Regions from separate parts of the Micromonospora citrea genome, predicted to be linked through region 2. Evidence: riboswitches for the same ligand, from Rfam matches in the RefSeq annotation. Region 2 holds a riboswitch; each other region holds the start of a gene.
What was found. A riboswitch is a leader RNA that binds a small molecule or an ion and turns the genes downstream of it on or off. The one in region 2 is predicted to bind cobalamin.
Positions count from the first base shown of each region.

Region 1: another riboswitch for cobalamin. It lies ahead of cobN (cobaltochelatase subunit CobN); the one in region 2 lies ahead of GA0070606_RS13035 (ABC transporter substrate-binding protein).
Region 3: another riboswitch for cobalamin. It lies ahead of bluB (5,6-dimethylbenzimidazole synthase); the one in region 2 lies ahead of GA0070606_RS13035 (ABC transporter substrate-binding protein).

Region 1 is NZ_FMHZ01000002.1:893,097-902,848, reverse strand. It holds gene GA0070606_RS04340 (hypothetical protein) at 1-690, shown strand, start outside; gene GA0070606_RS04335 (MFS transporter) at 960-2,195, shown strand; gene GA0070606_RS04330 (serine hydrolase domain-containing protein) at 2,228-3,676, opposite strand; gene GA0070606_RS04325 (sensor histidine kinase) at 3,787-4,929, shown strand; gene GA0070606_RS04320 (response regulator) at 4,922-5,578, shown strand; cobalamin riboswitch at 5,922-6,051, shown strand; gene cobN (cobaltochelatase subunit CobN) at 6,359-9,752, shown strand, end outside.
Region 2 is NZ_FMHZ01000002.1:2,847,477-2,857,228, reverse strand. It holds gene GA0070606_RS13070 (ArsR/SmtB family transcription factor) at 1-405, shown strand, start outside; gene GA0070606_RS13065 (SRPBCC family protein) at 407-1,165, shown strand; gene GA0070606_RS13060 (ABC transporter substrate-binding protein) at 1,503-3,095, shown strand; gene GA0070606_RS13055 (ABC transporter permease) at 3,065-4,111, shown strand; gene GA0070606_RS13050 (ABC transporter permease) at 4,104-4,973, shown strand; gene GA0070606_RS13045 (ABC transporter ATP-binding protein) at 4,970-6,151, shown strand; gene GA0070606_RS13040 (ABC transporter ATP-binding protein) at 6,148-6,912, shown strand; cobalamin riboswitch at 7,118-7,298, shown strand; gene GA0070606_RS13035 (ABC transporter substrate-binding protein) at 7,328-8,341, shown strand; gene GA0070606_RS13030 (FecCD family ABC transporter permease) at 8,347-9,414, shown strand; gene GA0070606_RS13025 (ABC transporter ATP-binding protein) at 9,414-9,752, shown strand, end outside.
Region 3 is NZ_FMHZ01000002.1:3,250,733-3,260,484, forward strand. It holds partial or broken gene GA0070606_RS14905 (LysM peptidoglycan-binding domain-containing protein) at 1-760, shown strand, start outside; gene GA0070606_RS14910 (Rieske (2Fe-2S) protein) at 1,164-2,003, opposite strand; gene GA0070606_RS14915 (hypothetical protein) at 2,477-4,465, shown strand; gene GA0070606_RS14920 (helix-turn-helix domain-containing protein) at 4,623-6,263, opposite strand; gene bluB (5,6-dimethylbenzimidazole synthase) at 6,810-7,439, opposite strand; cobalamin riboswitch at 7,476-7,669, opposite strand; gene GA0070606_RS14930 (EamA family transporter) at 7,832-8,785, shown strand; gene GA0070606_RS14935 (crotonase/enoyl-CoA hydratase family protein) at 8,833-9,594, shown strand; gene GA0070606_RS14940 (dihydrolipoyl dehydrogenase family protein) at 9,591-9,752, opposite strand, start outside.

The DNA of each region.
Region 1 (9,752 bases), 2.0 Mb from region 2:
CGCGTGCTCGCCGTGTCGGTCATCGCGTCGCTCACCGTCACCGGCTGCCAGACCGCCGACGCGCTCGGTCAGGCCGATCGGGCGCTCGGTCAGGCCGCCCTGGCCGACGACCTGGCCTCCCTCACGGACCGGACGACGGAGTTGACGTACTCCGCCGACTACCTGCTCGCGGGCGGCCAGGCCGTCACCATCGCCCAGACGCAGGACCCGGCCCGCTCCACCTACACCTGGCCCGGCGGCAGGCTCATCGTCACCTGGCAGGCCACGACCCACTGCGAGACCGCCGCCGGCCGGGCCACCTGCACCCTGGAGGCCCCGCCCGTGCCCGACGTGTTGAACACGAACACGCCGATGACGGTCCTGCACGCCGAGACGAAGCGACGAGGGCTCGTCGCACCGCTGCTCGTCATGCAGATGCTGACCGACGCCGCACTGGACTCGGACGTGGTCTTCACCCGACACAGCACCACCCTCGCCGGCCACCGCGCCACCTGCTTCGACGTGCGGCGGTCCGCCGGCGACTTCACCGCCTGCGTGACCGCGCAGGGGGCGCTGGGCAGCTTCACCGGCCAGGTCGACGGCAAGCCCGTCGAGCTGACCCTGACCCGCTACCGCGAGACGGTCGACGGCACCGCGTTCGACCTGCCGGCCGGCGCCGCCGTGGTGGACCGCCGGACCGCAACCTCGTGACCGACCGGGCGGGTCCCCGCCGACGGCGGACATCCGCCCACCGTCGCCGTCGGTCACAGGCCGGCGCCGCCGCCGTCAGGCGCGCCCGAGTCGCACGAGCCGTGCCACGAGCACGGCGGCGCACCCCAGCGCCGCGGTGACGAGCAGCCCCATGCGTCTCGGACAGACGCGCGCCACCTGGATCCAGGCGACGTCGCGGCGGGTCCGGCCGCCGGCGTCCGGTGTCGCGTCGGCCCCGCGGGGGCGGGGCGGGCGGTAGGGTCTCCGGCATGGCTGACCGGTCGTCGACCCTGGGCCGTCCCTTCTGGACATTCTGGACCGCGGCCGCCCTGGCCAACCTCGGCGACGGCATCCGCGTGGCGGCGTTCCCGCTCCTCGCCGCCGCGCTGAGCGACGACCCGGTGGCGGTGGCCGCCGTGGCCGCGGCGCAGTTCCTGCCCTGGTTGGTCACCGGCCTGTTCGCCGGAGCGCTCGCGGACCGCAGGGGAGCCCGGGAGATCATCGCCGCCGCCGACGTGGGCCGGGTCCTGGTCCTGTCGACGTTGGCCCTGGCCGTCGCGACGGCCAGGGCGCCGATCGGCCTCGTTGTCGTCGCCGCGTTCCTGCTCGGCGTCGGCGAGACCCTGCGCGACACCGCCGCCCAGACCGCCGTTCCCCGACTGGTGGACGAGGCGCAGCTGGAGAAGGCCAACGGTCGTCTCGTGGCGGGCGAGATCGTGGGCAACGAGTTCGTCGGCCCGCCGGTCGGCGCGCTGCTGTTCGTCGCGGGGGCGGCACTGCCGTTCGCCGCCAACGGCGCCTCGCTCGCGCTGGCCGTCATGCTCGTGCTGTCCCTGCCGCTGACCCTCGCCCGCCCGGCCGCCGGTGCCGGCGGGCCGTCCGGCGGCCCGGCCGCCCCCGCGCGGGACGGGGCGCTCGCCGGGCTGCGGTGGCTGGCCCGGCAGTCCGTGCTCCGTACGCTCGTGCTCGTCGGTGCGGCCGTCGCCGCCGCGGACAGCGCCTGGTTCGCGATCTTCGTGTTGTACGCGCGGGACAGCCTCGGCCTCGGTGCGCTCGGCTTCGGCCTGCTGCTGGCCACCGGCGCGGGCGGCGGCCTCGCCGGCTCCCTCGTCGCCGACCGGCTGATCGCCCGCTTCCGGCACCGGCACGTGCTGACGTGGTCGATGGCGGTCACCGCCGGAGCGCCGATGCTCCTGGTCGTCGCGCCGCACCGGGTCGCCGCCGTGACCGTCGTCGTCAGCACCAGCGCGGCGTTCGCCGTCCTCAACGTGGCCGCGCTGTCGCTCCGGCAGCGCCTTGTGCCCGGCGACCTGCTCGGCCGGGTGGTCGCCGCCTCCCGGGTCCTCACCTACGGCTGCACCGCGCTGGGGGCGCTCGCCGGCGGCGCGCTGGCCGCCGGCCTGGGCCGGGACGCGCCGTTCCTGCTCAGCGGCGCCGTCGCGGTGGCCGCGACGGTCTCCTGGAGCGTCGCGTCCCGGCCGTCCCCGCCGGCCGACCCGGCCTGACGGAGGCGCGACCGGCAGGGCCGTGCCTGTCGTCAGCCGCGCCCGCGGCGTCCGAGCCCGACGAGCCGGGCCACGAGGACGGCGGCGCAGCCCAGCGCCGCGGCGACGAGCAGCCCCATGAACGTCGGATAGATGTACGCCACCTGGAGCCAGGCGACGTCGCGACCCCGGTAGAGCCAGCCGACCACCCGGTGGATCGAGGCGAGCAGCAGCGACGGCGCCAGCAGCGGAAGCAGGCGCACCAGCGTCCAGGGGCGTACCGGGCGACCGGCGGCCCAGCGGCGCGACCGGAGCACGCCCCGGCCGGCGAGCACGGCGGCGGCGACCGCCAGCACCAGCAGCACGGCGTCGACGGCCACGAGCGGTCTGCCGGCGGAGGGCGCCGGCGTTCCCTCGATCAGCGCGACGAGCCGCTCGGCGAGGGCCGACGCGTGTCCGTACGCCAGCCCGGTGTTCGCCATGACCGCGATGCCGTGGCCGGACGCGGGCAGCAGCGCCTGGTACGCCGTCGAGGTGAACAGGTCGCCGCTGTGCGCGATCATCGGCGCCCCCGACGCGGTCCTCTCGACGAACCAGCCGAGGGCGTAGGAGTCGGAGACCGCCGAGGGGCGGTGCAGCGTGGCGAGGCCCGCGGGCGAGACGATCGCCGTGCCGTCGGGGCCGCGACCGCCGTTGCCGTGGGCGATCAGCCACGCGGCCATGTCGTGCGCCGAACTGAGCACCCCGCCGGAGCCGTTGCCGAACGCCGGCGGCTCGGGCAGGGCGACCGGCCTGCCGAGGATCATGAGGTGGCCACGCGCGCTCGACGGCAGCTCGCGGGCCACGTCGAGGGTGTGGCTGTCGGTCATGCCGAGCGGCGCGAAGACCCGCGTTCGCAGGTACTCGTCGAACGGCAGGCCGCTGACCACCTCCACCAGCCGCGCGGCCACCTGGAAGTTCGGGTTGTGGTACTCCCATCTCGTGCCGGGGTCGGCCGCCAGCCGCGCGGTGCGCATCCCCGCCACGGACTCCCGCAGCGAGGCCGGTTGCCGCCTGCTGAACGCCGGGAACGTCGTGTCCGACATCCCGGAGGTCTGGTCCAGCAGTTGCCGTACGGTGATCCGGGCCGCCCGGGGGTCGTCCATCGTGAACTCAGGCAGGTGCCGCCGCACCGGGTTGTCGAGTTCCACCCGGCCCGCCTCGACCAGTTGCAGCACGGCGAGGGCGGTGAACGACTTGCTCACCGACGCCACGGCCATCGGGGTGTGCGCCGTGACCGGGTCACCGGCGGGGGTGCGGCCGTACCCGGCGGCGTGCACGACCTCGGTCGCCCGGGTGACGGCGACCGCGACGCCGGGCAGGCCGGTCTCCTCGCGGTACTCCTTGACGAGGGCGTCGACGGCGGCGGCGTCGATCCCGGTCGGAGGGCCGACCGGCGGTGCCGGGGTCGGCGCGGCGGCGAGCGCCACCGTGCCGGCCAGGACGAGAAGTCGCGTGATCATGATCGGAGTCTCGGCCGCCGGGGCGTCCCCGCACATCGGACCGCGGTCGGGAGCGGGCATCGGACCGTGGTCCGATGCCCGGCGCCGCCGTCCGTGGATACGGTGTCCCGGTGGTCACCTGGGGACGGCTCGGGCCGCGGCGGCTGACGGCGCTCGACGCGCTGGTGGGGGTGGCCCTCGTGCTCCTGACGGCGGTCCGGACGCCCGCGCCGCTCGCCGTGGGCCTGGCCCTGCTGTGCGGGTCTCCGCTGGCCCTGCGCCGGCGCCGGCCGGTGCCGGTGCTCGTCGTCGTGGCGATCGCCGGCTCGGTGGCGGCCGCCGTCGGGACCGCCGGTGAGGCCGTGGTGTTCGCGATCGCGTACGCGCTGTGGCCGGTCGCCCTGTCCGCCCCCGCCCGGCGGGCCGTGCCGGCGCTCGTCGGGGCACTCGCGGCCGTCACCGCCGGGGCGGTCGTCGGCGCCACGGTCCCCGGGCTGCCGGTCGTCCCCACCCCCTCTGGGCAGGAGTCGTTCACCGCCACCCCCGCGCCGGTCCTGCTCTACGCCGCGACCGTCCTCGCCGGATCGTGGGCGCTGGCCCGCGCGGTACGCGCCCGGCGACGGCACGCCGCCCAGGTCGCCGAGCTGCGTGCCGATCGGGCGGTGGCCGAGGAGCGGCTGCGCATCGCCCGCGACATCCACGACGTGGTCGGGCACAGTCTCAGCCTGATCGCGATGAAGGCCGCGGTCGCCAACCACCTCGCGGAGAGCCATCCGGGGCAGGGGCGGGCCGCGCTGGCGGCGATCGAGCGGGTCAGCCGGGCGGCGCTCGACGACGTCCGGGTCGTGCTCGGCGCCCTGCGCGACCCGGCCGACACCGCGCCGAGCTTCACCGAGCTCGACCGGCTGGTCGAGGACGTCCGCGCCGCCGGGGTCGGCGTGGACGTCGACCGGGCGGCCGACCTGTCGCGGGTGCCGGCGGCCGTGCGGGCCTCGGCGTACCGCATCGCGCAGGAGGCGCTCACCAACGTGCTGCGCCACGCCGGCCCGGCCCGCTGCCGGCTGACGGTCGCCACCGAGGCGGGGGAGCTGGTGGTCGCCGTCGTCGACGACGCGCCGAGGGTACGCGCCGCGGGGCCGCCCGGGCACGGCCTGCGGGGGATGCGCGAGCGGGCGGCGATGCACGGCGGCACCCTGACCGCCGGCACCGAGCCCGGTCGCGGCTTCGCCGTCCGTGCCCGGCTGCCGTTCACCCCGACGGTGTCCGATGAGTGAGCCGGTACGCGTGCTCCTGGCCGACGACGAGGCGCTGTTGCGCGGCACCCTCCGCCTACTGGTCGACGCCACACCCGGCATGACGGTGGTGGCCGAGGCGGGCACCGGACGCGAGGCGGTCACGTTCGCCGGGACGCACTCGCCCGACGTGGTGCTGATGGACATCCGGATGCCGGAGCTGGACGGCATCACCGCCACCGCTGCGGTCACCGCGCTGCCGGACGCGCCCCGGGTGCTCGTCCTCACCACGTTCGACCTCGACGAGTACGTGTACCGGGCGCTGCGCGCGGGGGCGAGCGGCTTCCTACTCAAGGACACCCCACCCGTACGGCTGCTCGACGCGATCAGGGTGGTCGCCGCGGGCGAGGCGCTGCTGGCGCCGAGCGTCACCCGCCGCCTCATCGCCGAGTTCGCCCGGATGCCGGCGGCGCGGCGGGCCCCGAACCGGCTCGACGGGGTGACCCCGAGGGAGCGGGACGTGTTGACGTTGATCACCCGTGGGCTGTCCAACGCCGAGATCGAGCAGCACCTGCACCTCAGCCGGGGCACGGTCAAGACGCACATCGGCCGGTTGATGACGAAGCTGGCCGCCCGCGACCGGGCGCAACTGGTGATCGCCGGCTACGAATCGGGCCTCGCCGAGCGGTGAGCGGCGACACCGTCCGCCGTAAATGTCGCGGTGTCCCGGCGGCGACGCGCGGTCGTCGGCTGAGCGTCGCGCCACGCCTGGTGGGAAGGGCGGACCGGTCCCGACGAGCCGACCGGGCCGGGCGGCGGGCGGCCCGATCCCCGGCTGGTCGGGACGCCTTTCCCGGGCCACGGAACCGGGCCGTCGCGAATCGTCAGGCAATCGACCGACGACATCGTGGAAAGGCGTCCCACCGAATGGCCGATCGTCGGCGCTCGATCGGTCGCCGCCTCGTCGTGGCCGGATGGGGTGACGTTGACCGGCGGCCCGGGGGTGTGGCAGCATTCGCGGCCTGACGGCAGTGAAGGAAGCCGGTGCGATTCCGGCGCGGTCCCGCCACTGTCACCGGGGAGTGATCCCCCCTCGTGAGTCACGGCCGTGCGTGTGCGGTTGGAAGACCGGGGGTGAGCGTCGATCCGGGAGCCAGGATACTTCGGCCGTCGGGAGTGACCCCAGGGCGTGGACACCCGAGGAGGACCCGATGACGCACCGCGTCTCCGCCATCGACGATCATCGTCGCACCGTGCCCGGCCGCGCCAGCGCGCCGGCGAGCACCCGTCGCCCCGCAGCCGCCGCCGGCCGCCGCGTCGCCCGTTCCTGACGCCCGCACCGGGCCGCGCCACCCCGCCGGCCCGCCGCTGAGCCGTTTCCCGGCCCGCCGGCACCGCTGAACCGCGCCCACCCCTCGCCTCGCCCCGGTCGTCCCCGCGCCGACCCGGGCGTCACTCTCCGGAGCCGTCCGTGCGCATCCTGCTGCTCTCCACCGCCGACACCGACCTGCTCGCCGCCCGCGCCAGCGGCGCCGACTACCGGCTGGCCAACCCCGCCCGGGTCGCCGCCGACGCCGTGCCCGCGCTGCTCGACGGCGTCGACCTCGCCGTCGTACGCCTGCTCGGCGGCCGGCAGGCGTGGCCGGACGGGCTGGCGGCGGTGCTCGCCTCCGGCGTGCCGACGGTCGTGCTCGGCGGCGAGGCCGTGCCGGACGCGGAGCTGATGGCGGCCTCCACCGTGGCCTCCGGGGTCGCCACCGAGTCCCTGGCCTACCTGGTCGAGGGCGGGCCGGAGAACCTCGCGCAGCTCGCCCGCTTCCTCTCCGACACGGTGCTGCTCACCGGCGAGGGGTTCGCCCCGCCCGCGCCCACCCCCACGTACGGCATCCACGGCGACCGCCCGGCGCGCCCGGACCGGCCGACGGTCGGCATCGTCTTCTACCGGGCCCACGCCCTCGCCGGGAACACCGGCTTCGTCGACGCCCTCGCCGACGCCGTCGACGCGGCCGGCGGCGACCCGCTGCCGATCTACTGTGGCTCGCTGCGCGGCCTGACCACCGGCGCGGGACCGCTGGGGCTCTTCGCCCGCTGCGACGCGCTGCTGGTCACCGTGCTCGCCGCCGGCGGCACGGTCGCCGCCGACGCCTCGGGCGGCGGCGACGAGGACGCCTGGGACGTGGGCGCCCTCGCCGCCCTCGACGTGCCGGTGATCCAGGCGCTCTGCCTCACCAGCACCCGCGAGCAGTGGGCCGACAGCGACGCCGGGCTGTCCCCGCTGGACGCCGCCATGCAGGTGGCGATCCCCGAGTTCGACGGCCGGATCGTCACCGTGCCGTTCTCGTTCAAGAAGATCGACGCCGACGGTCTCTCCAGCTACGCCGCCGACCCGGAGCGGGCCGCCCGGGTCGCCGGCATCGCCGTGCGGCACGCCCGGCTGCGGCACGTGCCCAACGCCGAGAAGCGGCTCGCCGTCGTGCTCAGCTCGTATCCGACGAAGCACTCCCGGGTCGGCAACGCCGTCGGCCTGGACACCCCGGCCTCGGCGGTCCGGCTGCTCGCCGCCCTGGCCGAGGCCGGCTACGACCTCGGCGACGCCCCGGCGCCCGACGACGGGGACGCGCTCATCCACGCCCTCATCGCCGCCGGGGGACACGACGTCGAGTGGCTCACCCCGGAACAGCTCGCCGCCGCCGAGGCGCGGGTGCCGGGGGAGACGTACCGGCGCTGGTTCGCGCAGGCGCCCGAGGAGCTGCGGGAGCGGATGCTCGCCCACTGGGGGGAGCCGCCCGGCGGGCTCTACACCGACGGCGGCGACATCGTGCTCGCCGGGCTGCGCTTCGGCAACGTGGTGCTGCTGATCCAGCCGCCGCGCGGCTTCGGCGAGAACCCGATCGCCATCTACCACGACCCCGACCTGCCGCCGAGCCACCACTACCTGGCCGCGTACCGCTGGCTGGCCGCACCCGCCGCCGACGGCGGGTTCGGCGCGGACGCCGTGGTGCACCTGGGCAAGCACGGCACCCTGGAGTGGCTGCCCGGCAAGGGCCTCGGGCTGGCCGCCGACTGCGCCCCGGACGCCGTCCTCGGCGACCTGCCGCTGGTCTACCCGTTCATCGTCAACGACCCCGGCGAGGGCACCCAGGCCAAGCGCCGCGCGCACGCCGTCGTCGTCGACCACCTGGTGCCGCCGATGGCCCGCGCCGAGACGTACGGCGACCTGGCGAAGCTGGAGCAGCTCCTCGACGAGTACGCCACCGTGCAGGCGCTCGACCCGGCCAAGGTGCCCACCGTGCGGGCCCAGATCTGGGACCTGGTGCGCGCCGCCGAGCTGCACCACGACCTGCACACCGAGGACATGCCCGCCGCCGACGACTTCGACGACTTCGTGCTGCACCTCGACGGCTACCTGTGCGAGGTCAAGGACGTGCAGATCCGCGACGGACTGCACGTCCTCGCCGCCGCGCCCACCGGCGAGCCCCGGGTCAACCTCGTGCTCGCCGTGCTGCGCGCCCCGCAGGTCTGGGGCGGCGCCCGCGCCCTGCCCGGCCTGCGGCAGGCCCTCGCCGCCGCGTACGGGCTGGACGAGCAGGCGCTGCTCGCCGAACCGGGGCGACGGCTGGCGCTGCCCGAGGCGCTGACCGACACCGTCGACGGGCCGGCCGGCACCGCCGCCGACGCCGTCGACCTGATCGAGGGCCTCGCGCGCCGGCTCGTCGTCGGCATGGAGACCCTCGGCTGGGACGCCGACGCCGTCGACGCGGTGGTCGAGGAGGTCGCCGGCCGGGCCGTGCCCGACGCCGCCGCCGTCCTCCGCTTCGCCGCCACCGAGCTGGTGCCCCGGCTCGACCGCACGACCGACGAGATCGACCGGGTGGTGGGCGCGCTCGACGGGCGGTTCGTGCCGCCCGGACCGTCCGGCTCGCCCACCCGGGGCCTGGTCAACGTGCTCCCCACCGGCCGGAACTTCTACTCCGTCGACCCGAAGGCCATCCCCAGCCGCAACGCCTGGGACGTCGGGGTCGCCCTGGCCGACTCGCTGCTCGCCCGGCACCTGGCCGACACCGGCGGGTACCCGCGCTCGGTCGGGCTCACCGTCTGGGGCACCAGCGCCATGCGCACCCAGGGCGACGACGTCGCCGAGGTCCTCGCCCTGCTCGGCTGCCGCCCCACCTGGGACGACCGGTCCCGGCGGGTCACCGGCGTCGAGGTGGTGCCGACGGCGGAGCTGGGCCGGCCCCGCGTCGACGTGACCGTACGCATCTCCGGCTTCTTCCGCGACGCCTTCCCGCACGTGGTCGCGCTCATCGACGACGCGGTGCGGCTGGTGGCGGCCCTCGACGAGCCCGCCGAGGAGAACTACGTCCGCGCCCACGTCGCCGCCGACCTCGCCGAGCACGGCGACGAGCGGCGGGCCACCGCCCGCGTCTTCGGCTCCAAGCCGGGCGCGTACGGGGCCGGGCTGCTGCCGCTGATCGACGCCCGCAACTGGCGCAGCGACGCCGACCTCGCCGAGGTGTACGCCGTCTGGGGCGGCTACGCCTACGGCCGGGGGCTGGACGGGCGGGAGGCGCGCGCCGACATGGAACGCTCCTTCGCCCGGATCGCCGTGGCGGTGAAGAACCAGGACACCCGCGAGCACGACATCGTCGACTCCGACGACTACTTCCAGTACCACGGCGGGATGGTGGCGATGGTCCGCCACCTCACCGGCGCCGCCCCGGCCGCGTACGTGGGGGACTCGGCGATGCCGCACGACGTGCGCACCCGCACCCTCGGCGAGGAGACCCGCCGGGTGTTCCGGGCCCGGGTGGTCAACCCGAAGTGGATCGCCGCGATGCGCCGGCACGGCTACAAGGGCGCCTTCG
Region 2 (9,752 bases):
GTCATGCGCGCCACCGCGGCCTCCTACGTCATCTCGCCGACCGCCCTGGCCGCCGTGCGCCCCGACCCCTCCCATGCCCCCGACCGGCTCTCCGCGCGATGGCTGCTCGCCCTCGCCGCGCGCCTCGTCCAGGACGTCGGCTCCCTCGTCACCGGCGCCGACCGCGCCGACAAGCGCGTCGCGACCTTCGCCGTCGACGCCACCGTCCGCTTCGCCACCGCCGCCGACCGCGCCGCCTTCGCCAACGAGCTTGCCGCCACCATCACCAGCCTCGTCGCCAGGTACCACGACGAGAGCACCCCCGGCGGGCGCGACCACCGTGTCGTCCTCGCGCTGCACCCCGGCGCCGACCCCGCCCCGACCTCGTCCGACACCGACACCGACACACCGACCGAAGGACACTGACATGGGACACCGCTTCGAGCTGCACAAGGACGTCGAGCTGGCCGCCACCCCCGAGCAGGTGTGGGAGGCCATCGCCACCGGCCCGGGCATCGACTCCTGGTTCATGGGTCGCAGCGAGATCGAGCCCGGCGAGGGCGGGCGGACCCGCCTGACGATGGCCGGGCACGTCGAGGAGGCGACGATCACGGCGTGGGAGCCCGGGAAGCGGTTCGCGGACCGCACCGAGCCGGGGCCGGACGGCACCTTCACGGCGATGGAATACCTCATCGAGGGCCGCGACCAGGGCGGCGCGGTGTTGCGCCTCGTCCAGAGCGGGGTGCTCGGGGACAACTGGGAGACCGAGTACGAGGCGATGAAGGTCGGTTGGGACATGTACCTGGGGACGCTCGCCGCGTACCTCGCCCACTTCCCGGGCCGGACGGCCGCCCCGGTCTCGGCGTTCCGTCCCGGTGCCGGCGGGCCGGACGCGGTGTGGGCGGCGGTGACCCGGGCCTTCGGCCTCGCCGGCCCGGTCGCCGAGGGGCAGTCGGTCCGGCTCGCCGTCGACGGCCTGCCGCCGATCGAGGGCGTCGTCGACCTCGCCGGCCTCCCGACGTACGTCGGCGTGCGCACCGCCGACGGTCTCTACCGGTTCCTCTACTCCGGGGCGGAGCGGGGCGACGCCCTGGTCCTCGGCCACCACCTCTTCGCCGACGACCAGGACCCGGCCCGGGCGGAGCGGGCCTGGCAGGAGTGGGTGACGGCGCTGCCCATCGGCTGAGCCGCCGGCGGCGCCCGGCCCGGGTCACCGGCCCGACCGGCGCCGCGCCGGCCCCTCGTCGCCCGTGGGTGGCGGAGGCGGCCCCCGGAACTTCCGGGGGCCGCCTCCGTCCGTCGGCCGGGCGGCTTCTTGCATATCTTTGGCAACTACGGAATGCTGGCGTTAGCGGCGGCTGAAGATCGTCTGTTCCGCGCGGCGAGGGCTGGCCCGCGCCGCGCGGAGTCGATCCGGTCGCCGCCCGGCCGGCCGCCATCGGCGGCGACCACGGCCGACCCACCGCACGACGTCGGCGCCGGAAGCGTCGGGGCCGCGCGACGACCGACCCCGGGAGCATGTGATGGGTACGCCCGTGTCCGTGCGCGTGACGGCGCTGGCCGTCGGCGCTGTCCTGGCCGTGGCCGGCTGCGCGTCCCCCACCACCTCGTCGGCGGGCACGGGCCCCGCCGGCACCCTCGTGGTGGCGACGGCGGGGGAGCCGGAGGCGCTGAACCCGGTGCTCAACTACGGGGTCGACGGGGCCTCGCTCATCTTCGACGGGCTGGTCGGCCGCGACGCGCGCAACCAGCTGGTGCCGGCGCTGGCGCGGGAACTGCCGGCCGTCTCGGCGGACGGGCGGACGGTCACCGCGAAGCTGCGCGACGGCGTGCTGTTCCACGACGGCAGCCCGCTGACCGCGCAGGACGTGGTCTTCACCTACCAGGCGGTGCTGGACCCGAAGGTCGACTCCACGCTCCGCTCCGACCTGGACATGCTCGCCTCGGTCGCCGCGCCGGACCCGTCGACCGTGGTCTTCACGCTGCGCCACGCCTACGCCCCGTTCCTCCAGCGGCTGACGTTGGGCATCGTCCCCGCGAAGGCCCTCGCCGGCCAGGACGTCAACAAGGCCGAGTTCAACCGCAGGCCGGTGGGCACCGGCCCGTACCGGGTGACGTCCTGGACCCCGGGCGACCGGCTCGTCCTCGCGGCCAACGAGAAGTACTGGGGTGGCCGACCCGCCAACTCCGGCGTGGTGGTGGCGTTCGTCGCCGACGACAACGTACGCGCGCAGCGGATGCGGGCGGGCGAGTTCGACGCGGCGGAGCTGGCGCCCAAGCTCGCCGCAGGCTTCGACGGGCTGGGCGGCTACCGCGTGCAGCGGGTGCCCACCGCCGACTACCGGGGCGTGATGCTGCCGATGGGTAACCCGGTGACCGGCGACCCGGCGGTGCGGCGGGCGCTGAACGCGGCGGTGGACCGGGCCGCCATGGTCGACGGTCTGCTCGGCGGCGCCGGCGAGCCCGCGTTCGGGCCGGTCCCGCCCACGTCGGAGTTCGCCGAGCCGTCGATCGTCGGCAGGTCCGCCGCCGACCCGGCCGCCGCGACCGCCGCCCTCGACGCCGCCGGCTGGAAACCCGGCCCCGACGGCATCCGCGTGAAGGACGGCCGGCCGGCCGCGTTCGCGCTGATGTATCCGGCGACCGACAGCCTGCGCAAGGAACTCGCCCTCGCGGTGACCGCCGACGCCAGGAAGGTCGGCATCAAGATCACTCCCGAGGGGCTGACCTGGGACGCGATCACCCCCCGGATGAAGAGCGACGCGGTGGTCATGGGCTACGGCACGCCGTACGACCCGGACTTCGTCACCTACAAGCTGTTCGGCTCCGCCTTCGCCGGCCAGGGCTTCTTCAACCCCGGCTTCTACCGTTCCGCCGTGGCCGACGAGGCGTTGCGGGCCGGCCGGGACAACGCCGACCCGGCGACCCGCAGGGCGGCGTACGCCACCTTCCAGAAGCAGCTCGCGGCCGACCTGCCGTGGGTGTTCCTCACCTACCTCCAGCACACCTACGTGGTGAAGGACGGGGTCGTCGGGGTGACGCCGCGCGTGGAGCCGCACGAGCACGATGTGGCCAACAGCCTCTGGTGGAACATCCACACCTGGACCCGGAAGTGACCGCGCCCGCCCCGGCCACCCCCGCCGGCCGCCGCCGACGGCTGGCGGGAGCCGGGGCGGTGGTCCGTCGCCGGCTGCTGGTGGCGGTGCCGATCCTCGCTGCCACCAGCGTCGGCATGTTCGCCCTCGGCGCGGCCTCGCCGATCGACCCCGCCCACCAGTACGCCGGCGCGGCGGCCTTCACCGCATGCGAGGAGAACCTGGCGCAGATCCGCGCCAACTGGGGCGTCGACGACCCGCTGCCGGTGCAGTACCTGCGCTGGGTGGGCAACCTGCTCCGGGGCGACCTGGGCTGGTCCACCAGCCGCCACGAGCCGGTCACCTCCGTGCTCGCCGCCCGCGCCGGCTGGACCCTGCTGCTCGTCGGCGCCGCCCTCGCCCTCGTCCTCGTGGCGAGCCTGCTGCTGGGCACGCTGGCCGCGTACCGGCGCGGCGGCTGGTTCGACCGGGCGCTGCGCGCCGCCGCGTACGCCGTGCAGTCGATGCCGGTGTTCTGGATCGGGCTGGCCGCGATCGCCCTGTTCGCCCTCACCCTCGGCTGGCTGCCGGCCGGCGGGCTGACCGACGTCACCGCCACCGGCACCGACCCCGCCGACGTGGCCCGGCACCTCATCCTCCCGGTGGGCGTGCTGGCGGTCGCCCAGCTGCCGTGGTTCGTGCTGTTCATCCGGGACGCCGTCGCCGAGAGCCTCCGCGACGACCACGTCCTCGCCGCCCGGGCCCGGGGCCTGCCCGGCCGCACCGTCCTGTTCGGCCACGCCCTGCGTACCGCGCTGCTGCCGTTCCTCACCCTCGTCGGCACCCACCTGCCCGAACTCATCGGCGGCGCCGTCCTGGTGGAGACCGTGTTCTCCCTGCCGGGCCTCGGCGCGGTCACCGTCCAGGCCGCGCTGGGCAGCGACTTCCCGCTGCTGGCGGCCACGACCCTGGCCACCACCGTCGTGGTGCTGGCCGCGAACCTGGCCACCGACCTCGCCTACGCCGCCGCCGACCCACGGGTACGCCTCGATGACTGACCTCGCCCTGACCGCCCGGATCCGGCGGCCGAAGCCGCGTACGGGCCGCGCCGGTGCCGCCGTCGCCTGGGCCGTGCTCGTCGGCGCGGGCGTGGCCTGCCTCCTCGCCCCCGTCCTCTGGCCGCTCGACGAGAGCGCGGTGGACCTGGCGCGTACCCGGCTCGCACCGTCCTGGGCGCACCCGGCCGGCACCGACGACCTGGGCCGCGACGTGGCCCACCGCAGCCTCTACGGCCTGCGCGTCTCGCTGCTCGTCGGCGCGGTCGCCGCGCTCGTGGCCACCGTGATCGGCGGCCTCGTCGGCGCGGTGGCCGGCACGCTGGGCGGCTGGGTCGACCGGGTGCTGATGCGGGTGGTCGACACGATCGCGGCGCTGCCGCACCTGTTGTTGGGCATCTTCATCGTCGCGATGCTGCGCCCGAGCCTGGGCGCGGTGATCCTGTCGATCGGGCTGACGCACTGGCTCTCCACCGCCCGCATCGTCCGCTCGGAGCTGCTCAGCCTGCGTACCCGGCCCTTCGTCGACGCCGCGATCTCCGGCGGCGCCAGCCGCACCCGGGTCATCACCCGGCACCTGCTCCCGCACGTGCTGCCCCGGCTGGCGCTGGCCACCACGCTGATGGTGCCGCACGCCGTCTGGCACGAGACCGCGCTGTCCTTCCTCGGTCTCGGCCTGCCCCCGCACCTCGCCTCGATCGGCAACATGATCAACGACGGGCAGCGGTCCCTGCTCACCGGCGCCTGGTGGGCCAGCCTCGTCCCCGGCCTGCTCCTCGTCGTCGTCACCCTGGCCCTGGCCGTCCTCACCGGCCGGTGGCGCGACCGCCTCGACCCGCGCGTACGAGCGGAGCTGAACCTGTGACCACCACCCGCGACCACCGCGCCACCACCGTCGCTGCCGGGCGCGCCGTCGCTGCCGGTGCCGCCGACGGCACCGTCGCCGCTGCCGGACCCGCCGGTGGCGCCGCCGACGGCCTCACGGCCGGGCCCGCCGACGCCGCTGGGCCCGCCGACGCCGCTGGGCCCGCCGACGCCGCCGGGGCCGCCGACGGAGCCGACCGCGCCGCCGTCGACCCGCGTCCCGCACTGCTGGACGTCGACGGGCTGACCGTCCGCTTCCAACTGCGCGACGCCGTGGTGCACGCCGTCACCGACCTGCGCCTGACCGTCCGCCCGGGCGAACTCCTGGCCGTGGTGGGGGAGTCCGGCTGCGGCAAGTCGGTGCTCGCCCACGCCCTGCTCGGCCTGCTCCCCGGCAACGCCACCGTCTCGGGTCACGCCCGACTGTCCCCGCCCGGCGGGGAGCAGATCGACCTCGCCGGCTGCACGGAGCGTCGGCTCGCCCGCGCCGTGCGCGGTCGCGCCGTCGGGCTGGTGCCGCAGAGTCCCGCCACCGCGCTGACCCCCGTACGCACCGGCCGGCGGCTGCTGGTGGAGACCCTGCGCGCCCACGGGCACGCCCGGCGGGACGCGCCCGCTGCCGCCGAGCGGCTCGCCGCCGACGTCGGCCTCGACCCCGCCGACCTCGACCGCTACCCCCACGAGCTGTCCGGTGGCATGGCGCAGCGCCTCGCCACCGCCCTGGCGCTCGCCCCCGACCCACCGCTGCTGCTCGCCGACGAGCCCACCACCGGCCTCGACCGGCCCTTGGTCGACCACACCCTCGACCTGCTGCGACGCCGCTGCGACGCCGGCTCCGCCGTCCTGCTCATCACCCACGACCTGGCCGCCGCCCGCCGGGTCGCCGACACCGTCGCCGTGATGTACGCCAGCCGGATCGTGGAGCGGCGGCCCACCGGGGCGCTGTTCGACGCGCCCGCGCACCCCTACACCGCAGGCCTGCTCGACGCGCTGCCGGAGCGGGCGTTCCGTCCCGTGCCGGGGCACCCGCCGATGCTCACCGACCTGCCCGCCGGCTGCGCCTTCGCACCGCGCTGCGACCGCGCCACCGACATCTGCCGTACGCCGCCCGCCCCGGGCACGGACGGCCCGGAGCACGTCGCCTGCCACCACCCGCTGCCGATCGGGGTGCCGGCATGACCACCACCGACGGCGTGGACGTCGCGCCGGGCACCACCGGCGGTACGGCCACCGCACCGAGGACGACCTGCGATGCGCGCACCGTGCCGAGCACGACCGTCGCCGCCCTCGCCGCCCACGAGGTCACCGTCTCCTACGGCCGGCAGCGCGTCCTCGACCGCGTCGACCTGCGCGTCGATCCCGGGGAGACGGTCGGGCTGCACGGGCCCTCGGGCAGCGGAAAGTCGACCCTGGCCCGGGTCCTCGCCCTGCTGCACGCCCCCGACGCGGGGCACGTCTCCCTCGACGGCCACCGGGTCGCCGGCGTCCGTCACCGGCTGCCGGCCGCCGTCCGCACCCGGGTGGCGATCCTGTTCCAGTCTCCCCGGGCCGCCACCGACCCACGGCTCAGCCTCGCCGACATCGTCGCCGAACCGCTCCGCGCCACCGGTGTGCCGGCGGAGCAGGCGCGGGCCCGGGCGGCGGAGCTGGCCGACCTCGTCGGCCTCACCCCGGACCTGCTCGCCCGTCGCCCGCACGCCGTCAGCGACGGACAGCTGCAACGGGCCTGCCTCGCCCGGGCGCTCGTGCACCGGCCGGCGTACCTGCTCTGCGACGAGGCCACCGCCATGCTCGACGCCTCCACCCAGGCCCACCTCGCCGCCGTCATCACCGACTACCAGCGCGAGCACGGCGCCGGAGTCCTGCTCATCACGCACGACCCGGCCCTGATGGCTCGCTGGGCAACCCGGGTCGTCGACCTTCCGCCCCCGGGAACCTGAACGGCCCCCCGCCACCTGTCGGCTGTCCGCCACCTGTCGGCTGTCCGCCACCCGCCGCCGTCGCGCCGGTGCGCCTGGCAGACGCCCGTCTGTTCGGTCGGGTCGGTCCTGGCGCCTCGCCGCAGCGCAGCATCCGGACAGTGTCCACAATGGACGGCGGCTCGCGCATGGCATTCGTCACCGTGGCGTCCGGGCCGGGTGCGGGCTAGGGTGACGTTGCCGTGGTGTTCGGGAAGCCGGTGGAAGACCGGTGCGGCCCTCGCCACTGTGATCGGGAAGTTCGCGGCCCTCGTCGTCAGAGGTCACTGGGCGTTCAACGCCTGGGAAGGCCGGCCACGGACGCACCTCCCGTCAGCCAGGAGACCGGCCACGGCACTGCGATGACCCGTCCACGAGGTGCTGGAAGGCGGTCCCGATGCGCGTGCGCGCTGTGCGGTCCACCCTGTCCCGGCGCGTTGCCGCGCCACTGTCCGTCCTGCTCGTCATGCTCGGCGGCTGTGCCACGGGCGATCCCACCACGACGCCCGGAGTGTCCGCCGCAGAGGTCGCCCTGACCAACTGTGGTACGCCGATCGCCGTCGCCGCACCGCCCCGACGGGCGGTCACCCTGAACCAGCCCGCCACCGAGATCATGCTGGCGCTCGGGCTGGCCGACCGCATGGCCGGCACGGCGTACCTGGACGACGCGATCCTGCCCGAGTACGCCGCCGCGTACGCCTCGGTGCCGGTGCTGTCCGGGACGTACCCGGCGAAGGAGAAGCTGCTGGAGGCGGAGCCGGACTTCGTCTACGCCTCGTTCCAGAGCGCCTTCGGCGACGAGGGCGTCGGTGACCGCGCCGCGCTGGCCGGGCTCGGCATCGGCACGTACCTCTCACCCGCCGGGTGTCCGACGCAGCACCGGCCGGGAAAGCTGACGATCGAGGACGTGTTCGCCGAGATCCGCGACGTCGCGGCCGTCTTCGGGGTGCCCGAGCGGGCCGAGCAGCTCATCGCCGACCACCGGGCGCGGATCGCCGCCGCTGCCGCCGGCCTTGGCGGAGCGCGGGACCTGTCCGTGCTCTGGTGGGACGCCGGCACCGACGCGCCGAGCGTGGGCGCCTGCTGCGGCGGCCCCAACATGATCATGTCAGCGGTCGGGGTCGACAACGCGTTCGGCGACCTCTCCGGCGGTTGGGCCGACACCGGCTGGGAGAGCGTCGTGGAACGCGACCCCGACGTCATCGTGCTGGTCGACGCGACCTGGGACCCGGCCGCCGCGAAGAGGGCGTTCCTGGCCCGGCACGCGACTCTCCGGCACCTGCCCGCGGTGGCCGGCCAGCGGTTCGTCGCCATCCCGTTCTCGTCCACCACCGCCGGGGTGCGGGCGGTGCTCGGCGCCGAGGCCCTCGCCGCGGGAGTGACGCGGCTGCCCGGCGGAGCGGGCCGCTGACCACCGTGGTCCGCCGTGTCGCCGGCGCGCGCCGTACGGCCGCGCCCCGGTCCAGCCATCCCGCCGGCACTGTCGCGCTGCTGGTCACGTTGCTGGCGGGCCTGGTGGGGTCGATCAGCGTGGCCGTCGCCCTCGGGCCGGCCGACATCCCCGTGTCGACGGTCTGGGCGGTGGTGACCGACCGCCTGGGCCTGGCCCACGCCGATGTGCCACCCCTGCGCGAACACATCGTCTGGCGGCTGCGCCTGCCCCGGGTGCTCGGCGCCGGCGTCGTCGGGGCCGGACTGGCGGCCGTCGGCGCGGTGATGCAGACCGTCACCCGCAACCCGCTGGCCGACCCGTACCTGCTCGGGGTCTCCTCCGGCGCGTCGCTCGGCGCGGTCACGGTCCTCGTCCTGGGCGTCGGCGGCGGGGTCGCAGCGCTCACCGGGGGGGCCTTCAGCGGAGCGCTGGCAGCGTTCGCGGTCGTGGCCCTGGTGGCCGGGCGGCGAGCCGCGCTGGCGCCCACCCGGGTGGTGCTGGCCGGGGTCGCCGTCGCGCAGCTCTGCGGGGCGGCGACGTCGTTCGTCATCATCTGGGTCGCGAACCCGCACGCCACCCAGAGCATCACCTTCTGGCTCTCCGGCTCGCTGGCCCGCGTCGACTGGGCCGCCCTGGCCTGGGCGGCGCCGGTCCTGGCCGCCGTGCTCACCCTGGTGGCGGCGTACGCCCGCGCGCTCAACGCCTTCGCCTTCGGTGAGGACGCGGCGGCCACCCTCGGCGTGCCCGTCGCTCGGGTCCGGTGGCTGCTGCTGGTCGCCACCGCGCTGCTTACCGCGGCGCTGGTCGCCGTCAGCGGCGCGGTGGGTTTCGTGGGGCTGATCCTGCCGCACGCCGCCCGGTTCCTCACCGGCGCCGACCACCGGCGCCTGCTGCCCGTCGTCGTCCTCGCCGGCGCGATCTTCCTGATCTGGGTGGACACCGCCGCGCGGACCCTGTTCGCGCCCCGGGAACTTCCGGTCGGGGTGCTCACGGCGCTGCTCGGGGTGCCCGCCTTCGTGGTGCTGCTGCGCCGCCGGAAGGTGGGCGACTGATGCTCACCGTGACCGAGGTGTCCTGGTCCGTCGCGGCCCGGCGGATCCTCGACGACGTCACCTGCGCGGCGCCGCCCGGCAGCCTCGTCGGGCTGCTCGGCCCCAACGGCTGCGGCAAGACCACCCTGCTGCGGATCGTCGCCCGACTCACCGCGCCCGACGGCGGGCGGGTCACCGTCGGTGGCGAAGACGTCGCCGCCCTGCCCCGGGCCACGCTGGCCCGGCGCGCCGCGCTGCTCGCCCAGCACGCCGACACCGACCTGGACCTCACCGTCCGCGAGGTGGTGCTGCTCGGCCGCATCCCGCACCGCCGCTCGCGGTGGTCGGACAGCGACGCC
Region 3 (9,752 bases), 400 kb from region 2:
CGCCGCCGCGCTGGTCGGTTCGGTCGCGCTGATCGTCGCGGCCAGCCCGGCGGCGAGCGCGGCCACGGCGGTCGCCGGCCCGTACGCCCTGCCGGCACCGACCACGGCGGCCCCGACGGCATGGGCGGCTCCGACCGCGTCGGCGGCTCCGGCGGTGTCGACGGCTCCGGCGACATCGACGGCATGGGCGGCTCCGACAGCTTCGACGGCGTCGGCGGCTTCGGACGACGGCCCGGTGGTGTACCGGGTGGCCCGGGGCGACCACCTGGGCACGGTCGCCGAGCGCTACCTGGACGACTTCGGCGACTACCGTGAGCTGGCCGCGCTGAACCGGCTCGCCGATCCGGACCGGATCCACCCGGGACAGTTGCTGAAGCTCCCCCAGGAGGCCGAGGACCGGGGTGCCCGCCGGCACGCCACCGGTCGCCTCGTCGCCCGTCCGGCAGCGCCGGCCCCGGCTCCCCGGCCCGCGCCCGAACAGGTCACCCCGGAGCAGGCGGCGCCGACCCCGCCGGCGGATGCCCCGGCCCCATCGGCGGAGGCCCCGCTCCCGCCGGCGGACGCGCCCGGCAGTGACGGTCCGACGGTGACGGTCGGGGCGGCTCGGCCCGGCGAGCCCGACCGGGTGAACCGGCCGCTCGCGGTCACCGCTGTCCTCGCGGTGGCGAGCATCGTCGGGGCGCAGATCGGCGCGGTCCTGGGTCTGCGCCGCCGCCCGGCACACGTGTCGGCGGGCGCGGCCCGCACCGGCACCACCCGCCGCTCGGGCACCGGCACCGCCCGCCGCTCGGGCACCGGCACCGCCCTTCGCTCGGGTACCGGAGGAGCGAGGCGCTCGGGCACAGCGGCGCGCTCGGGCACCGGCGGCGCGGGTCAGTCGGGCACCGGCGGCGTGGGGCACGGCGGAGGCGGGCGCGCGACCGGCCGCGGCGGCGCGACCGGAAGCGCGACCGGCGGAACGATCGTCGGTGCCCAGGCGCGGGTGCACGCCGACGCCGTCGGCGAGGCCCCCGTCGGCCGCCACCGCCGCCCCTGAACCAACCGGGACCACCAGTTGGCCGACGCACCCCGGCAGCGGGTGGCGGCATGGGGTCACGCGGTCACGTACACGTCGTCGCGGCGGTACGCCGGTCAGGACGGCACGCGATGCGGCGGGCGGGCGGTCAGGGGAGGCGGGCCTCCAGCATGCCGTCGACGATGCGGGTCGGCAGGATCTGCTGGTCGTTGCCGGACGGCCCGTGCACGACCTCGCCGCCGTTGAGCCGGAACGTGCTGCCGTGCCAGGGGCAGACCACGCACTCGTGCCCGTCGACCTCACGCACCTCGCCCTGGGCGAGCGGGCCGCTCTGGTGCGGGCACCGCTCCAGCATCACGGTGACCTCGTCGCCGTGCCGATACAGGATCACCGAGACGTCGTCGATCTCCCGGGTGATCAGCTTCCGCTGCGGCAGGGCTGCCATGTCGGCGAGCGCGTGCCAGCCGTCGCTCATCCGGTGCAGCTCGGAGATGCTCTGGTTGACCTGCGCACCCTGCTTGTACGCCAGGTGCCCGCCGATGTAGGCCCCCATGCTCGCGGCGCTGAGCCCGAGGAAGCCGAGCGTACGGCCGAGGTTGTGCCGGCCGGACAATCGGGCGGCGACGGAGCCGGCGTAGAACACCAGACCGACGCTGTTGGAAGCGGCGTGCACCAGGCCGATCCGGCGCTGGTCGCGGGCGAGGGCCGCCCAGTCGTTGAGCCCGGCCACCGCCGCCGGCAGGGCGCTGACGGTGCCGACCGCGCACAGCGTGGTGGCCGCCCGACGCTGCCCCGGCAGCACGTCCAGCACGGCGGTGCTGATCCACGCGCCAACCGGCACCTGCACCATCGCCGGATGCAGCGGGTGCCCCAGCCAGACGCCGTGCAGCAGGTCCCTGACCCGCTGCGGACGGAGGGTCGCCTGGACGGCACGCTGCAGCCGGTCGCCGATCCGGTCCAGCCCGGAGGCCTGCTCGATCTTCGTCATCAGTGCTCGCACCCGTACCGACTTCCCGGCAGGAGCGACCGCAAACCGGTCCCCGGTGACGGATCCGCAGCCGTACGTGACAAGGCCCCTCCCGGCCCACAACCGGGCGCGCGGTGCCGGGCGACGGGGCTGCCGGTGCTCGCCGCCGGGGTCCGGTCTCGATTCCGTGGCATGGCAGCACCGGCGAGCACTCAGCGCTGACGCCCGTCGGCGGGAGTGTCGACGGCCAGGGTTCGGACCCGTCCAAGCGACCGGACCGCTGCCTGTCCCGGTTTGTTCAGGCCCAGGTACCGGGGTTGCTCGGGACTGTCCCGACCGCTGTCTGCACTTCCGGGACGTGGGCGCGGACAAGTGTCATGGGACGCGTGGGTGCTGGCCGAGCTGCCATTCCCCCACCGGTCCGGGAACGAGACGGGCCGCCCTGCCGGCCAGGCGGCAGGTGACCACGGCAGGCGTGACCTGAAGGAGCAGCGATGAGAAACAAGCACGAGCGGTGCCGCCCTGAGCGGAGCGGATGGCTGTTGGCGCAGTGGATGACGGTGTTGCGTCGTCGGCTGGTGCCGATGGTGGCGGTGGTCGCCGTCGCAGCGGGTCTCCTGCTGGCCGCACCGGCCTCTGCGGCGGCCCCCGATCCGAACGAGCGCCCGGCAGCGGGCCCGACGCCTGGCCCGGCCGACGCCGGCGACCCGATGGGGCGAGCCCGGCGGCTGCTCCTGCAGCTCGGCTACGAGGTCTCGGCCCTGGGGTCACCGGACCCGGATGACCCGAACTACCAGAGGAAGATCATCGCCAACCAGGTCATGAAGAGGGTCCAGGCCTGGGTGGAGGATGGCAAGACGAGCTTCGGTTGGAAGGACGTCTACGTCGCAGTCCAGGACGCCGAGGAGATCTACCGCAAGTCGCAGAAGAGTCTTGAGAGGTTGAAGGGCAAGCTCAAGAAGTCCGAGCGCAAGCTGCGGAAGCTGACGGAGGCTGCGCGGGACACCACGCTGTCGCCGAAGCAGCAGGCCAAGGCTGAGCGAAACCTGAAGCGGGCAAGAGCGAAGCATGCCGCAGCACGCCGGGCGTACCTCAAGACCAAGGCCGCGATCGCCGGCGGCGAGGACGACCGGGAGATCAAGGATCTGAAGAGCCAGGTTCGGGATCTGAAGCGTGACCTGGCCAAGGCCAAGCGGAAGCGCGCTCTCCCCGTCGCCCAGCGGAGGCTGGAGGAGAGGCTCGACGCCGCGCAGAAGAAGCTGGACGAGGCCAGGGCGGCGAAGGCCGATCGCGACCGCCGCCAGGACGGCGACGACTCTGACTCCTCCGGCACCACGGCCCGTCCCCCGAAGGGGCCGAAGGGGTCGCCTACCGGTGAGACGAAGGCAGGGCCGGACCGATCGCAGTCCGTCGGACCCGGGGGACCGCGCCCGGGCCGCTTCAGGCTCTGGCCGCGTGGCACCCGGACCGACAGCGGTGCGGCGGAGCTGATCGGTCAAGGCGTCGCCGAGGAGATCCGCGCTCGCGGCCGGGTGGAGGACGAGAAGCTGCTGGCACGCGCGAAGGAGGACCCGGCACTGCGCAAGCGCATCATCGACGACTACCGCGAGTACCCCCGGCGCAGCCCGTGGGAGAAGACCATGCGCGACTTCGACACCTCGAAGGGTTTCCGGCAGACCGAGGCCCTGCGGATCGGTCCAGAACTGATGACCTACCAAGAGGCCGAGGACATTGCGAACCGGTCGAACTCCGACCCGGCGTACCAGCAGGCCCGCAGGGACTGCGGCGGCTACGACACCTGCGTCAAGGAACGCACCCGCAAACTCCGCGAACAAAACACCAAGCTCAAGAAGCAGGCCGACCGATCCAACAACGACCCCGCATACCAGCAGGCCCGCAGAGAGTGCGGCGGCTACGACACCTGCGTCAAGGAACGCACCCGCAAACTCCGCGAACAAAACACCAAGCTCAAGAAGCAGGCCGACCGATCCAACAACGACCCCGCATACCAGCAGGCCCGCAGGGACTGCGGCGGCTACGACACCTGCGTCAAGGAACGCACCCGCAAACTCCGCGAACAAAACACCAAGCTCAAGAAGCAGGCCGACCGATCCAACAACGACCCCGCATACCAGCAGGCCCGCAGAGAGTGCGGCGGCTACGACACCTGCGTCAAGGAACGCACCCGCAAACTCCGCGAGCAGCGGGCCGGTGTCGGCGACGGTAGGCCCGACACGAGGAAGACGAACGGCAGCAGGACCACCACGAAGAAGACCGACGCCCCCGCGAAGACCACCAGCAGCGACAGCAAGCACCGGCAGGCGTACGAGCAGGCCAACCGGGAGTGCGGCGGCTACGACACCTGCGTGAAGGAACGCACCCGCAAGCTCCGCGAGCAGAACGCGGACGCAGGCGACGGCGGGCGTACCACGAAGAAGGCGACCGGCAGCAGGACCGGGAAGAAGACGGGCAGCAGGAAGTAGTACGCAAGCACCTGGAGAACGGCACGCGCGCGGCCCGGACCGACCGGGCGAAGCCTTCGGAGATCAGGAGTACGGAGTGGGCGTGCACACCGTCGACGCCGTCCGCGCGTCGGACCTGGATGCGGGCCGCCGGGCCGAGGGCTTCGACCGCGGAGGGCTACGGTTTGAAGAGGAACACCTGCACGTCGTCGTTGAAGCACGGCACCTGGGCCACGGCGGTACCCGCGGTCCGGCCCCCGTCGATCGGGCCGATGCACATCTTCGGCGCGGTCGCGGCATGCAGCCGGTAGCCCCGGCCCGCGTTCGTCTGGACCGGTTCGAGGATGAACCGCTGGTCCGGGCGGCTGCAGTAGCGGCGCGGCGCCAGCAGCACCCCGTCGGCGGTCGATGGTTCGCCGTTCGGATCGGGGTCGACCTGCAGGCATCCGCCGCCCCCGGACGGGTGCGCCCAGTAGATCTGGTAGGTGTTCGCTGCGACCTTCCGCAGCTCGCTGGTGGCGGGCTGGGCCTCGGCACAGGGAACGAGGACGGCCACCTCCGGCCGGTCGTTCCCGGGCTCCGGACCCACGCCCACGCAGAACGACTTCCCGGCGGTGGCCGCTGGCATCATGCGGTACTTTCCGGGCGCGGGCAGCGCGGTGGCCGCCCTCGTCGGCGACACCCTGGGCGGACTCGGCGCGGTGCTCGTGGGCGCCGGCGCGGCGCTGCTCGGCCGAGGGCTGGGGCTGGGGCTGGATGTCTTCACGCCGGCATCTTCCGACGGCAGGTGTTCCTCGGCGCCGGGCCCGACCGTCTGCTCAGCGCGCACGTCCGCCGGACCGTCACCCCTGTTGGATTCGCGAAGTGTCCGGACGGCCACGCCGGCGGCCACCAGGACCAGCACGGCGACGAGCATGCCGAGGATGCGCCTCGGCCAGCCGGCCCGGAAGGCCAGTGGCGGCACAAAATCCCGCAGACCCAGCGGCTCGGCAGTTGCGGTCGGCTTGCGGTGCAGTCCCGACCAGGTGGCGTCGCGCCGGTTCTTCACGGCCGTCGCCAGCGGCCCTTCCGAATAGGTGGGGAGGCGGACCGGCTTGTCCACGCTCGGGGCCGACCTGCCCCCGGCCGGCTCGGGCCGCGCCTCCGTCGGGTCGGGTCTGTGGGTCGAGTCTGTCCCCGGGCGCTCGCTCGCGGTAGACGAACCCGGCTCGGCGGCGTCCCGGTGCGGCTCGCTGGTGGGTGTTTCGACGGCAGTTGGCTCGACGCCGGTTGACGTGCCGTCAACCGGCTCGGCGGTCAGCCTCGCGGCACCAATGAGGTCCGGGTCGCCGCCGGTCGCCGCCTCCAGCCGCTCCCCGCCGCCGCGTTCCCAGCCAAGCACCTGCGAGAGTTCGTCCGGTAAGGGAGGTACCTCGTCGAGTAGTCCCCACGGCGGGCGAACCCTCGGCTCGTCGACGGATGAGCCGGCGGCAGCCTTGCCCGCGGCGTCAGTGGCGGCGACCGGCTCGGGTTGGCCCGCCATGGCTGCGGCAAGCCTCTTGCGCACCGTGATCCAGCCGTCCACCGTTTCCTGGTCACCGCCGCAGGCCCGGACGAAAGCCGCGACCAGCTCCTCTCTCGGCAGGGTGGCTCGGCCCAACGCCGTGTTCAGCGTGCTGTGCGGCAGCACGTCGCCGGCTTCCCGCGCCTTCCTCGAAACCTGCCGGATGGTCAGTCCGGACCACTGACGTAGCGCGCGCATCTGGGCCACGAACTCGGCCGCTGACCCGACGGCCTGTGGATCAGGCGCCCGGCCGGCGGTGGGCTGCTCGTTCGCCATCGACCGATCCTCCCCCGCGCGTAGGTCCAGCGCGTACAGCCGCGCCGCCCGATTCAAGCCGATCAGTCAACGGATCGCTACCTCGTCAGGATCAATTCAGAACAATCCTCAATAGACAGGACCACATACTCGGACGTGACCAGTTCTCGCGAACCACGGCACGCAGCGGTTCGTCGCGACGGCGGGACGATCTACCCGGCGCGCTGGCCACGGGGCGGCCGGCCACGCACGTCCGGCCCCTGCCAGCCACCGGCGTGGTCCCGTACCGTCCGGCGGCCGCTGGACAGCGACAACCTCGCCGACCCTCCACAGACGATGGGACAGCGGGCGCTGACGATTCGAACCGCGACCGCGCCGCCCGTAGCCGGCCGCCCGGTGCACCGCCCGCTCGAAAACTGGACACCGCCAACACCCACGCGAAGCGAACCCAGGATCCGGACAACTTCCCGGAACAGTGGCCCGGGTACGTCCGTACGTCCCGGAGGCCACTGTTTCCGGGAATCGCGCCGCCACCCGCCCGACGGCGCGGTGCGGGGCGCGGGGGTGTCAGAGGGTCGGTCGGGTCCAGCGGTCGTGGTGGATCGCCTCGGCCAGCGGGCGCTTCTGCCGCCAGCCGTGCCGGGCCAGGTCGGGTACGCGCTCGAAGTGGGTGACCGGGCCGACGCAGAGCCACGCCACCGGCCGGACGCCGTCGGGGATGCCGAGCAGGTCGGCCAGCCACGGCTCCCGGTAGAACGACACCCAGCCGACGCCCAGCCCTTCGGCGGTCGCGGCCAGCCAGAGGTTCTGGATGGCGAGGCAGGCGGAGTAGAGCCCGGTGTCGGCGATGGCGTGCCGACCGAGCACGGCGGGGCCACCCCGGGCCGGGTCGTAGGTGACCACCACCGAGAGGGTCGACTCCAGCACGCCGTCGATCTTGATGCGGGCGAACCGTTCGGCGGCCTCCCCGTCCAGCGTGGCGGCGAACGTGGCCCGCTCGGTGTGCACGTGCTCGTGGAACCGGCGCCGCAGTTCCGGGTCACGGACGACGATGAAGTCCCAGGGCTGGGAGTAGCCGACGCTCGGCGCGGCGTGTGCCGCCGCGAGCACCCGGTGCAGCGTCTCCTCGGGCACGGGCGCCCCGGTGAACTGGGCGCGTACGTCCCGGCGGAGGTGGATGACGTCGTAGAGATCCAAGGCAGGCTCCCGCTGCGCTCGGCCCACGCCCCGGGCGTGGGCACCTGACGCGAGGCCGGTCTTCGGACTCCCGGATCGACGCCTGGCCGTCCGCCTTCCCAGCCCGTCGGGCCAGTGGCTGCGCTCTCGCGCGTGGACGGTGGCTCCCCGGTCACCGCGGCGGGCCCGTGCCGGATTCGCACCGGCTTCCCGATTCTCCCCGCTCGCGCGGGGCACCTCACATGATCGTGCCGCCCGGCATGGTAGCGGGACCCGCCGCGCACCACCGACGGCCGGGGCGCACCGGACCGGCGCCGCCGACAGCCGGCGAGCCAGAACCCACCGGCAGCGATCGCCGGGTCGGCGTGGAAATCCGGTCGCGGCGCGCGCCGTCGCCGAGCACCGTGGTCCGGGTGTACGCGCTCGCCTCCCGCCCCCTGCCGGCCGGGCACCCGGCTGCCCGCCTGACCGTCGCCCTCGGCCGACCCCGGGCCGTGCCTCCGCCGCTGCTGATGCTGCTGGGCATGCTCTCCACCCAGGTCGGGGCGGCCGTCGCCAAACAGCTCTTCGGCAGCACCAGTGCCGGCGGAACGACCACGCTGCGGCTCGGCTTCGCCGCGCTGATCCTGCTGCTCGTGGCCCGGCCCGGGCTGCGGCTGGGCTGGCGCGCCGCCGGCCTGGTCGGTGCGTTCGGGCTCAGCCTGGCGCTGATGAACCTCTCCTTCTACGCGGCCCTGCAACGCGTGCCGCTCGGCGTCGCCGTCACCATCGGCTTCGCGGGGCCGCTGCTGGTCTCGCTCGCCGGCAGCCGCCGCGCCGCCGACGTGGCGTGGGCGGCCCTGGCGGGCGGCGGGGTGCTGCTGATCAGCGGGCTGGGCGGTGCCGGGCTGGACGGGGTGGGGCTGCTGCTCTGCGCCGCCGTCGCGGTCGGCTGGGCCGGGTACGTGCTGCTCGGCAAGGCGGTCAGCGCCCAGGTACCGGGCAGCCGGGGCCTCGCGCTGGGGATGGCCGTCGCCGCGCTGGCGGTGCTGCCGTTCGGGGTCGCGGACGGCGGCGCGGCGCTGCTCGATCCGTGGACCCTCGCGCTGGGCGTCGCGGTGGCCCTGCTGTCGTCGGTGCTGCCGTACTCGGCGGAGCTGGCCGCGCTGCGCCGTATGCCGGCCCGGGTCTTCGCGGTCCTGCTCAGCCTGGAGCCGGCGATCGGCGCGCTGGTCGGGCTGGTCCTGCTGGGCGAACTGCTGGCCTGGTCGCAGGCGCTCGGGGTGGCCTGTGTGGTCGGCGCGGCGCTGGGCGCGACCCTGGTCCGGGGCAGTTCCACCCCCGAGGAACGCGACGCGCCCCGGCGGAATGGGCCACGCGCCCGGTGAGCTGAGGGCCCTGGCGCCGCCGACACCGCCGGGGGCATGCTGTCCCGATGGGCGTACGGGTCGAACGCGACGGGCCGGTGACCACGGTGATCCTGGACCGGCCGGCGGCGCGCAACGCGGTCGACGGGCCGACGGCCCGGGCGCTGGCCGACGCGTTCCGTGCCTTCGAGGCGGACGCCGGCGCGGCGGTGGCCGTGCTCTGGGGCGCGGGCGGCACGTTCTGCGCCGGGGCCGACCTGAAGGCCATCGGCACGCCGAGCGGCAACCGGGTGGAGCCGGAGGGGGACGGCCCGATGGGTCCGACCCGGATGGCGCTCGGCAAGCCGGTGATCGCCGCGATCTCGGGTCACGCGGTGGCGGGCGGGTTGGAGCTGGCGCTCTGGTGCGACCTGCGGGTCGCCGAGTCCGACGCGGTGCTCGGGGTGTTCTGCCGGCGCTGGGGGGTGCCGCTGATCGACGGGGGGACGGTCCGGCTGCCCCGGCTGATCGGCGAGAGCCGGGCGATGGACCTGATCCTGACCGGCCGGCCGGTGCCGGCCGAGGAGGCGTACGCCATGGGGCTGGTGAACCGGCTGGTCGCGCCGGGCGAGGCGCGGGCGGCGGCCGAGCGGCTGGCGGCCGAGATCGCCCGGCACCCGCAGACCTGTCTGCGCAACGACCGGGCCGCCGTGCTGGCCGGCGCGGGCCAGCCGGAGCCGGTGGCGCTGGCGACGGAGCTGGCGTACGGGATGGACTCGCTGGCCGCCGACGCGGCGGTCGGGGCGGCCCGGTTCGCGGCCGGGGCCGGCCGGCACGGCGCGGCGGTCTAGCGGAGGTTGCGCAGGGCGTCCTCGATCGCCCGGTGGAACGTCGGGTACGCGTAGATCATGTGCCGGAGCCGGCTGAGCGGCACGGCCGCGTGCACCGCCACCACCAGCCCGGAGAGCACCTCGCCACCGGCCGGTCCGACCGACGTCGCGCCGATCAG